3 regions of the Pseudomonas sp. JDS28PS106 genome follow, and region 2 is predicted to be linked to each of the others. Evidence: predicted binding sites of a transcription regulator. Region 2 holds the regulator's gene; each other region holds the start of a gene.
The links. Region 2 encodes sigma-54, which starts transcription at its own class of promoters, with help from an activator protein. Its sites were predicted from a motif close to ANTGGCATNNANNTTGCTNT; they were not measured.
Positions count from the first base shown of each region.

Region 1 (3,276 bases), on a different contig from region 2:
GGACTCGGTATCGATCAGGATGACATCTGGTCGCACGGCCTGGACCCGCGCGGGTAGATCGATCATCAGTCCCGATTCGTCGATGACCTCGAAACCGGCCTCGGTTAGTGCGGTTTTCAGTCGCCCGACTTTTTTCGCCGTGTCGTTGATCAGCAGAATACGCAGCATGGTCCAGGCTCCTCAGCGGCTGATGGCGGATGACTGATCGGCCATGGCGTGCAGCTTGAAACTGCGCGCGTACCCGTGCGGATCGCTGCCGTCCCAGATGCGGCCGTCGATGAACTGGCTGCTGCGCATCGGCTGCGAAGGGCAGCAGATGTCCAGAGCTTCGGCTGCCTGGCGATACAGCGCCAGTTGCTGAACGCGGCTGGCAACCGCCAGGTAATCCGGGTCATCGCGCAGCACGCCCCAGCGACGGAACTGGGTCATGAACCACATGCCGTCCGACAGCCAGGGGAAATTCACTTCGCCCGCGCCGTGGAAGCGCACAGCGTGGTTGTCCTCCCAGCGGTTGCCGAGGCCGTCTTCGTAATGGCCGAACAGCCGTGGCTCGATGCAGTCGAGCGGCGTATTCAGGTACTCCGCACCGCTGAGCAGTTGCGCCGTGGAGCGGCGGTTTTCCGGGCTCTGTTCGATGAATCGACTGGCTTCAAGAATCGCCATGGTCAGCGCGCGGGCGGTGTTGGGGTGCTGCTCGACGAACGCCCGCGTGCAACCCAGCACCTTGCCGGGATGGTCAGGCCAGATCGCCTGGCTGGTGGCCATGGTGAAACCCTGTTGCCGGGCGACGGCGCTGGCGCCCCAGGGCTCGCCTACGCAAAAGCCGTCAATGCGCCCGGCCTCGAGGTGCTCGACCATTTGCGGCGGAGGCACCACGACGCTGTCTACGTCGTGCAAGGGATGAATGCCCTGGCTGGCGAGCCAGTAATAGAGCCACATGGCATGGTTGCCGGTGGGGAAGGTCTGGGCGAAGGTCAGTTTTGGTCCGCTTTGGTGCGCGCGACGGTCGAGTGCCTCAGGAGTGATCACGCCTGCGTCCTGTAACGGGCGGGAAAGGTTGATGCACTGGCCGTTCTGATTGAGGCCCATGAGGATCGCCATTTCCGTGGAGGGGCCGCCGCCGATTCCCAGTTCCACGGCGTAGATCATGCCGTACAGGCTATGGGCCGCGTGCAGTTGTCCGTTGACCAGCTTGTCCCTCAAGCCCGACCAGGATGCCTGTCGCCGCAGATTGAGCGTCAGGCCATAAGGCTGAGCGAATCCCTGGGTCGCGGCGACCACCAAGGGCGCGCAGTCGGTCAGGGCCATGAAGCCCAATTCCAGGCTGCTCAGCTCCGGAGCGTCGCTGCCGGCCACCCAGGCCAGGGGATTGTGTGTAGGTGTATTCATAAAGCCCGCACCATCGATCACTTCCATAAAAACGCGATCAAGCAAGGCATATGCCACTGATCTTCCGGGCCCTGGCGACAAGTGCATTGCGCGTCTCGCGCGCAAGGCCCGCACGCGTCTATAATCGCGGCCCTGAATTCAGCTTCTCACGAGCCCAGCCCGCCCATGTATAACCTGGCCCGCCAGTTACTGTTCAAACTCTCCCCGGAAACCTCCCACGACCTGTCGCTGGACCTGATCGGCGCGGGCGGACGTCTGGGTGTCAATGGTCTGCTGTGTAAGGCACCGGTGCAGTTGCCGGTCACGGTCATGGGCCTTGAGTTTCCCAATCCGGTCGGGCTGGCGGCGGGGTTGGACAAGAACGGCGCCGCTATCGACGGTTTTGCGCAGCTGGGCTTCGGCTTCGTGGAGATCGGCACGGTCACGCCGCGGCCTCAGCCGGGCAACCCCAAGCCACGGATTTTCCGCCTGCCGAATGCCGAGGCGATCATCAACCGCATGGGCTTCAACAACCTGGGCGTCGATCATCTGCTGAGCCGCGTGGCGGCCGCGCGGTTCAAGGGCGTGCTGGGCATCAACATCGGCAAGAACTTCGATACCCCGGTCGAGCGCGCCGTCGACGATTACCTGATCTGCCTGGACAAGGTCTACGCCCATGCCAGCTACATCACCGTCAACGTCAGCTCGCCGAACACCCCTGGCTTGCGCAGCCTGCAGTTCGGCGATTCGCTCAAGCAATTGCTCGAAGCACTGGGCGAGCGCCAGCGACATCTGACCCTGCAACACGGCAAGCGCGTGCCGCTGGCGATCAAGATTGCGCCGGACATGACCGATGAAGAAACCGTGCTGGTAGCTGCCGCGCTGCTCGAATCGGGTATGGACGCGGTGATCGCCACCAATACGACCTTGAGCCGCGAAGGCGTCGCCGGCCTTCCTCATGCCGATGAGGCCGGTGGCCTTTCCGGCGCGCCAGTGCGCGAAAAGAGTACTCATACCGTGCGGATACTGGCCGGTGAGCTGGCCGGGCGTATGCCGATCATCGCCGCGGGCGGCATCACCGAAGGCCGTCACGCCGCCGAGAAAATCGCGGCGGGGGCCAGTCTGGTGCAGATCTACTCGGGGTTCATCTACAAGGGGCCGGCGCTGATCCGTGAGTCGGTCGATGCGATCGCCGCGATGCCGCGTGGATAAGAGGCGGTGCTGAAGGCCGGGAAGGGGGGCTCTGGAAGAGCCCCCCGGGGTATCAACCCGACGCCCGGGTGGGGCGTTTCTGGTGCGAATGTGAAAAGGTCAGTCAATAAGTCTCGATGGACTAGTCGGAATTACCTCATCCGACCGCGTGAAGTTCGTTGAGCCTGTGGATTCCCGCAGTGCCGGTCATACCGTCCCAGTTGTCGCCGCGTCCTTCTCGCCAGCCGTTGATCCATGCCTGGCGTACCGACGGTAGAGTAAATGGGCAAAGCTCACGGGACTTGCCATGAACGCCGTACTGATATCCGCGCAAAAATGCTCTTTCCAACGGATCACGCTTGAGTCTTCTCATAGGGTATTGCCCTCGTCTGTTGACTGTTATATCCCTGAGACCTGCGATGAGGTCGGGCAGATTGATCTGCCGTTGGTGCCCGCTGCCGGCGTCGCGGGCGCTATGTCATTACCGTTGCAGTAACGACCTGAGATGAGTTCTAACCAAAGCGTCTGGCGGTGTGAATGATTGTTTTGTCATAAGCACGTCATCTTCGGATCCTTTGCGTGATAAGGGTCGAACGAGTGTAACGGTGATGTAGCACGCAGCGCCCCTGAGCCGCGGGCTCGGCGTTTTACGGCGGGACGGTCCGCAGCTAGCTGATGGCATCCCGCCAAACGGGTTTAAGCGACGAAGGGTCGCAA
Region 1 covers NZ_JBAJGT010000002.1:266,425-269,700, reverse strand. The annotation lists gene TRP66_RS04475 (ANTAR domain-containing response regulator) at 1-168, opposite strand, end outside; gene TRP66_RS04470 (CmpA/NrtA family ABC transporter substrate-binding protein) at 181-1,389, opposite strand; gene TRP66_RS04465 (quinone-dependent dihydroorotate dehydrogenase) at 1,555-2,580, shown strand; gene rmf (ribosome modulation factor) at 2,717-2,932, opposite strand.
Region 1: the regulator sigma-54 is predicted to act here: its motif matches at 1,428-1,447, upstream of TRP66_RS04470 (CmpA/NrtA family ABC transporter substrate-binding protein).

Region 2 (3,276 bases):
CGAGCGGTCGCACCTTTGAGGATGTTCTGCTGCTTTTCCTTATGCTTGAGCAATTGTCTGTCCAGCTTGTCTGTCAGCAGGTCGATGGCTGCATACATGTCGTCGTGCTCGGCATTGGCAACGACTTCTCCACCTGGGATGTGCAGGGTGGCTTCCACCTTCTGCTTCAGCTTCTCGACCGTCATGATGACCTGAACGTTGGTAATCTTGTCGAAATGTCCTTCGAGCTTGCGGAGCTTGAGCTCCATGTACTCTCGCAGAGGCTGGGTCACTTCCAGTTGGTGTCCACTGATGTTGACTTGCATACAGCTTTCTCCTTTGCCAGTGCATATAGAGGCGGGAAGAACCCGCCGCTGGAACGCTGTGGCGCGGCCTGCATCACATCAGTCGCTTTCGCTCGCTGGACGGTGCGATCCCGAGGGATTCGCGGTATTTGGCGACTGTGCGGCGGGCTACTTGAATGCCTTGTGCCTCCAGTAAACCAGCGATCTTGCTATCACTCAACGGCTTTTTCTGATTTTCAGCGGCAACCAGTTTCTTGATGATCGCGCGGATCGCCGTGGATGAGCATTCGCCTCCCTCGGAAGTGCTTACGTGGCTGGAGAAGAAGTATTTCAGCTCGTAAATGCCCCGGGGCGTGTGCATGAATTTCTGGGTGGTGACGCGCGAAATCGTCGACTCGTGCATGCCTACCGCTTCGGCGATGTCATGCAGAACCAGCGGTTTCATGGCTTCATCGCCGTACTCCAGGAAGCCGCGCTGGTGCTCGACGATCTGGGTCGCGACTTTCATGAGAGTTTCGTTGCGGCTTTGCAGGCTCTTGATGAACCAGCGAGCCTCCTGCAACTGATTGCGCATGAAAGTGTTGTCGGCGCTGGTGTCGGCACGACGGACGAAGCCTGCGTACTGAGGATTGACTCGCAGCCGGGGCACCGACTCCTGATTGAGCTCCACCAGCCAGCGCTCGTTGTCCTTGCGCACGATCACGTCAGGAATGACGTACTCGGGTTCGGTCGACTCGATCTGCGAGCCGGGCCGCGGGTTGAGGCTCTGGACCAGCTCGATGACCTGGCGAAGCTCGTCTTCCTTGAGCTTCATGCGCCGCATCAGCTGTGAATAGTCGCGACTGCCCAGAAGATCGATGAAGTCGGTGACCAGGCGCTGGGCTTCGGCCAGCCAGCGAGTCTTGGCAGGGAGCTGACGCAGTTGCAGCAACAGGCACTCGCCCAGATTGCGCGCGCCAATGCCGGCCGGCTCGAACTGCTGAATGCGATGCAGGACGGCTTCGACTTCATCGAGCTCGACATCCAGTTCCGGATCGAACGACTCGACGATTTCATCCAGTGTTTCGTCCAGATAGCCCTGGTTATTGATGCAGTCGATGAGCGTGACGGCGATCAGCCGGTCCTTGTCGGACATGGGCGCGACGTTGAGCTGCCACAGCAGATGGCTCTGCAGGCTTTCGCCCGCCGAGGTGCGGGTCGTGAAATCCCACTCGTCATCATCGTTGCCGGGCAGGCTGCTGGCGCTGGTCTGGTAGACGTCTTCCCAGGCGGTATCGACCGGCAGCTCGTTGGGAATGCGCTCGCTCCATTCACCGTCTTCGAGGTTGTCCACGGTGGACGTCGTGGACTCCTGGAAGGTCGGCTCGGGAATTTCCGCGGCGGGCGCCTGCTCGATATTGTCGGCCAGTGGATCGGACGTATCGAAATCGTCGCCTTCTTCCTGGCGTTCCAGCATAGGGTTGGATTCCAGCGCCTCCTGGATTTCCTGCTGGAGATCCAGAGTCGACAGCTGGAGCAAGCGGATGGCCTGTTGCAGCTGAGGCGTCATCGTCAGCTGCTGGCCCATTCTCAAGACTAGCGATGGTTTCATGGCAGGGGCTTAACACCTTATTCGCCGGCGCACATGCGCCATCCACTACAGAGCGCCGAAGCGCCATCACAAGCAAATTATATGCCTGAAACCTAAAGCTTTGCCTAGAGCGTCGTGACAAATAAAAAGTTGTCAAGCCCCTCAAGCGAGAAGGGCACTCCAGAGCTGTTACAGACGGAATTCGTGGCCGAGGTAAACCTCTTTCACCAGCTGGTTGGCCAGAATGGTTTCGGCATTGCCTTCGGCGATCAGCTGTCCGTCGTTGACGATGTAGGCGGTTTCGCAGATATCCAGGGTTTCACGGACGTTGTGGTCGGTGATCAGCACGCCGATCCCCTTGGCCTTGAGGTGGTGGATGATCTGTTTGATGTCGCCGACCGAGATCGGATCGACGCCCGCGAACGGTTCGTCCAGCAGGATGAATTTTGGTGCGGTAGCCAGCGCCCGCGCGATCTCGACCCGGCGACGCTCGCCGCCGGACAGGCTCATGCCGAGGTTGTCGCGGATGTGCGTGATGTGGAATTCCTGCAACAGGCTTTCCAGCTCCTTGCGGCGCGCGGCGGTATCGAGCTCCTTGCGGGTCTCGAGAATCGCCATGATGTTGTCCGCCACCGACAGCTTGCGGAAGATGGAGGCTTCCTGAGGCAGATAGCCAATGCCGGCGCGAGCGCGGCCGTGCATGGGCTGATGACTGACGTCCAGGTCGTCGATCAGGACGCGGCCCTGATCCGCCTGCACCAGTCCGACGATCATGTAGAAGCAGGTGGTCTTGCCGGCGCCGTTGGGGCCGAGCAGGCCGACGATCTGACCGCTTTCGATGGACAGGCTCACATCGCGCACGACCTGGCGGCTCTTGTAGCTCTTGGCCAGATGCTGGGCTTTAAGCGTCGCCATTTACTGGGCCTTCTGCGGTTGTTCGGATTTTTTCTTAGGCTGGATGACCATGTCGATACGCGGACGCGGCGCAGTCACCTTGGTGCCACTGGCGCGGCCGGCGCTGACGATCTGACGAACCGTGTCGTAGACGATTTTCTCGCCTTCGGACGTATTGCCGTCGTTGATCACCTTGGCCTTGTCGATCAGGACGATACGATCCTGGGCCGCGTAGTACTGGATGGTCACGGCGTAGGCCTGCACGATCGGCTTGTCCACCGACGGTTTCTGCTCGTAATAGGCCAGATTACCCACGGAGGTGAACACATCGACTTCACCTTGGGCATTACGGGTGATGGTCACGGTGTTGCCGGTGATCTTCATCGAACCCTGGGTGATGATGACGTTGCCCTTGTAGGTCGCAACGCCGCGCTTGTCATCGAGCTGGGCATCATCGGACTGGATGTGGATCGGCTGATCGCGGTCCGTCGGCAGGGACCAGGCGCTCGCGCTTCCCAGTGCTGCGCT
Region 2 covers NZ_JBAJGT010000005.1:178,926-182,201, reverse strand. The annotation lists gene hpf (ribosome hibernation-promoting factor, HPF/YfiA family) at 1-305, opposite strand, end outside; gene TRP66_RS10155 (RNA polymerase factor sigma-54) at 379-1,875, opposite strand; gene lptB (LPS export ABC transporter ATP-binding protein) at 2,044-2,769, opposite strand; gene lptA (lipopolysaccharide transport periplasmic protein LptA) at 2,770-3,276, opposite strand, start outside.

Region 3 (3,276 bases), on a different contig from region 2:
TCTTCATACTCGACGCGGTTGCGCTTGGCATGGGTCTTGGGGTTGACCGAAATCACCCCGCAGTACTCGGGCATGTGCCGGGCGAAGTCGGCGGTGCCGATCTCGTTTGCCAGGTCGACGATGTCCTGTTTGTGGCTTGCGATCAAAGGTCGCAGGACCAGCTTGTCGGTGGCCGAGTCGATCAGCGACAGGTTCGGCAGCGTCTGGCTGGAAACCTGTGAAATCGCTTCGCCGGTGACCAGCACGTCCATTTCCAGACGTTCGGCGACAGCGGATGCAGCGCGTAACATCATACGCTTCAAAACTACACCCATATGACTGTTATCGACTTTTTCCAGGATTTCTCCGAGAACTTCCTCGAAAGGCACGCTGACGAACAGCACTCGATGAGAGCTGCCGTACTTCTTCCAGATGAAATGCGCGACTTCCATCACGCCTAGCTCATGGGCGCGGCCGCCCAGGTTGAAGAAGCAGAAGTGCGCCATCAGTCCGCGGCGCATGATCTGATAGGCCGCCACGGTGGAGTCGAAACCACCGGACATCAGGACCAGCGTCTGTTCCAGCGACCCCAGCGGGTAGCCGCCCAGGCCCTTGTGCTGATCGTGGATGACGAACAGGCGCTGATCGCGGATTTCCATGCGCACCACGATTTCCGGCTTGCGCAGCTCGATACCGGCGGCGCCGCACTGCTGACGCAACTGGCTGCCGACGTATTTTTCCACGTCCATCGAACTGAACGGATGGCGACCGGCGCGCTTGCAGCGGACCGAGAACATCTTGCCGGGCAGCAGGTCGCCGTAATGCGCCTTGCAGCGGGCAACGATGTCGTCCATGTCGCCCAAGGGGTATTCGGCCACCTGCAGGAAGTTGGCGATGCCCGGCATGCAGCTCAGGCGCTCGGTGATGCCGTGCAGGATCTTCGGATCGGTCGACTGCGTTTCGACTTCCAGATTGTCCCAGACGCCACCCACGACGATATCCGCGTCCAGTTCACGCAGAACGGTACGGATGTTCTTGCCCAGTTGCCGGATGAATTTCTTGCGGACCGGTGGGCTTTTGATGGTGATTTCTGGGAAAACCTTGACGATTAGCTTCATGGAAACGGTGCGTTGAATGCCGGCCGGAAAAGAGGGGGCGCGGATTATAGCGGAAATTGCTCAAGGTTTAACCAGTTATCGTACGGCCGGTCATCGATGCACCATAATGAGTCACTGGTGTGAATCAAGGCGCCATTAAGGTGCGCACTTATTGTCGAATGCAGCCCACTGCCCCCGTAAATGCTTGTCTTTGAGGCATCGCGCCCATCTCGGGGCACTGGCATGCAAATTGCTCCCTTGTGAGGCAGGTAGCCTTGGCAGAGTATCTGCGCCGGCATCACCACATTTTCGAGAGTCGATCACTAGAATTCGGCTCTTAGCCACCCGGAGGACACTATGTCGAAGTCGGTTCAACTCATCAAAGATCATGACGTTAAATGGATTGATCTGCGCTTCACGGACACCAAAGGTACTCAGCACCACGTGACCATGCCAGCACGCGATGCGCTGGAAGACGACTTCTTCGAAGTTGGCAAAATGTTCGACGGTTCCTCCATCTCCGGCTGGAAAGGCATCGAAGCTTCCGACATGATCCTGCTGCCGGACGACGAAACCGCCGTGCTCGATCCGTTCACCGAAGAGCCGACCCTGATCCTGGTCTGCGACATCATCGAGCCTTCGACCATGCAGGGCTACGATCGCGACCCGCGCGCCATCGCCCACCGCGCCGAGGAATACCTGAAGTCGACCGGTATCGGTGACACCGTCTTCGCCGGTCCCGAGCCTGAGTTCTTCATCTTCGACGAAGTGAAGTTCAAGTCCGACATCTCCGGTTCCATGTTCAAGATCTTCTCCGAGCAAGGCTCGTGGATGTCCGACCAGGACGTGGAAGGCGGCAACAAGGGCCACCGTCCAGGCGTGAAAGGCGGCTACTTCCCGGTTCCGCCGTTCGACCATGACCACGAAATCCGCACCGCAATGTGCAACGCTCTGGAAGAAATGGGTCAGGTCGTCGAAGTTCACCACCACGAAGTGGCGACTGCCGGCCAGAACGAAATCGGCGTCAAGTTCAACACCCTGGTCAAGAAGGCTGACGAAGTTCAGACCCTCAAGTACTGCGTACACAACGTTGCCGACGCTTACGGCCGCACCGCGACCTTCATGCCCAAGCCACTGTATGGCGATAACGGTTCGGGTATGCACGTCCACATGTCCATCGCCAAAGATGGCAAGAACACCTTCGCGGGCGAAGGCTATGCCGGCCTGTCCGACACCGCTCTGTACTTCATCGGCGGTATCATCAAGCACGGTAAGGCACTGAACGGCTTCACCAACCCGTCGACCAACTCCTACAAGCGTCTGGTCCCAGGTTTCGAAGCTCCAGTGATGCTGGCCTACTCGGCTCGCAATCGCTCCGCGTCGATCCGTATTCCTTACGTCTCCAGCCCACGCGGCCGTCGTATCGAAGCACGCTTCCCGGATCCATCGGCCAACCCGTACCTGGCATTCGCCGCACTGCTGATGGCCGGCCTCGACGGCATCCAGAACAAGATCCACCCTGGCGATGCAGCCGACAAGAACCTGTACGACCTGCCGCCTGAAGAGGCGAAGGAAATCCCGCAGGTTTGCGGCAGCCTGAAAGAAGCTCTGGAAGAGCTGGACAAAGGCCGTGCGTTCCTGACCAAGGGCGGCGTATTCAGCGACGACTTCATCGATGCCTACATCGAGCTCAAGAGCGAAGAAGAAATCAAGGTACGTACCTTCGTACACCCACTGGAATACGAGCTGTACTACAGCTGCTGATCCAGTCGCGTCAGATCCATTGACGTCAGTGAGGCCTCCTTCGGGAGGCCTCTTTCGTTTGCGGGCAAAAAAAGATGGAGTACGGTAAATAATGACCGCCATCGCAAACCCTTAGAAGGCATCATGACGGCATCTCGCGATCCCGGCCAATCGGGCTGATTGCGATGAAACCGGATGATAGCCCCGGTGCCGCCTGACCTCAGAGGGCCGCGATAACTATTGATAGTTCGACCTGGAGACCTTCATGCGCTTGTCTTTGACCCATACGCTTCTCGCCCTGGCATGCCTGACAGGAAACATCGCTCACGCTAAGCCGAATCCGGCCCCGCTCGATCCTTTGCTGGAAGCCATCAGCGAACGTCTGGCGGTTGCCGACCAAGTGGCACTGAGCAAGTGGGACAGCGGTCAAGCGATCGAAGACATTCCGCGTGAACAG
Region 3 covers NZ_JBAJGT010000004.1:189,540-192,815, reverse strand. The annotation lists gene thiI (tRNA uracil 4-sulfurtransferase ThiI) at 1-1,097, opposite strand, end outside; gene glnA (glutamate--ammonia ligase) at 1,434-2,840, shown strand; gene TRP66_RS08190 (chorismate mutase) at 3,085-3,276, shown strand, end outside.
Region 3: the regulator sigma-54 is predicted to act here: its motif matches at 1,314-1,333, upstream of glnA (glutamate--ammonia ligase).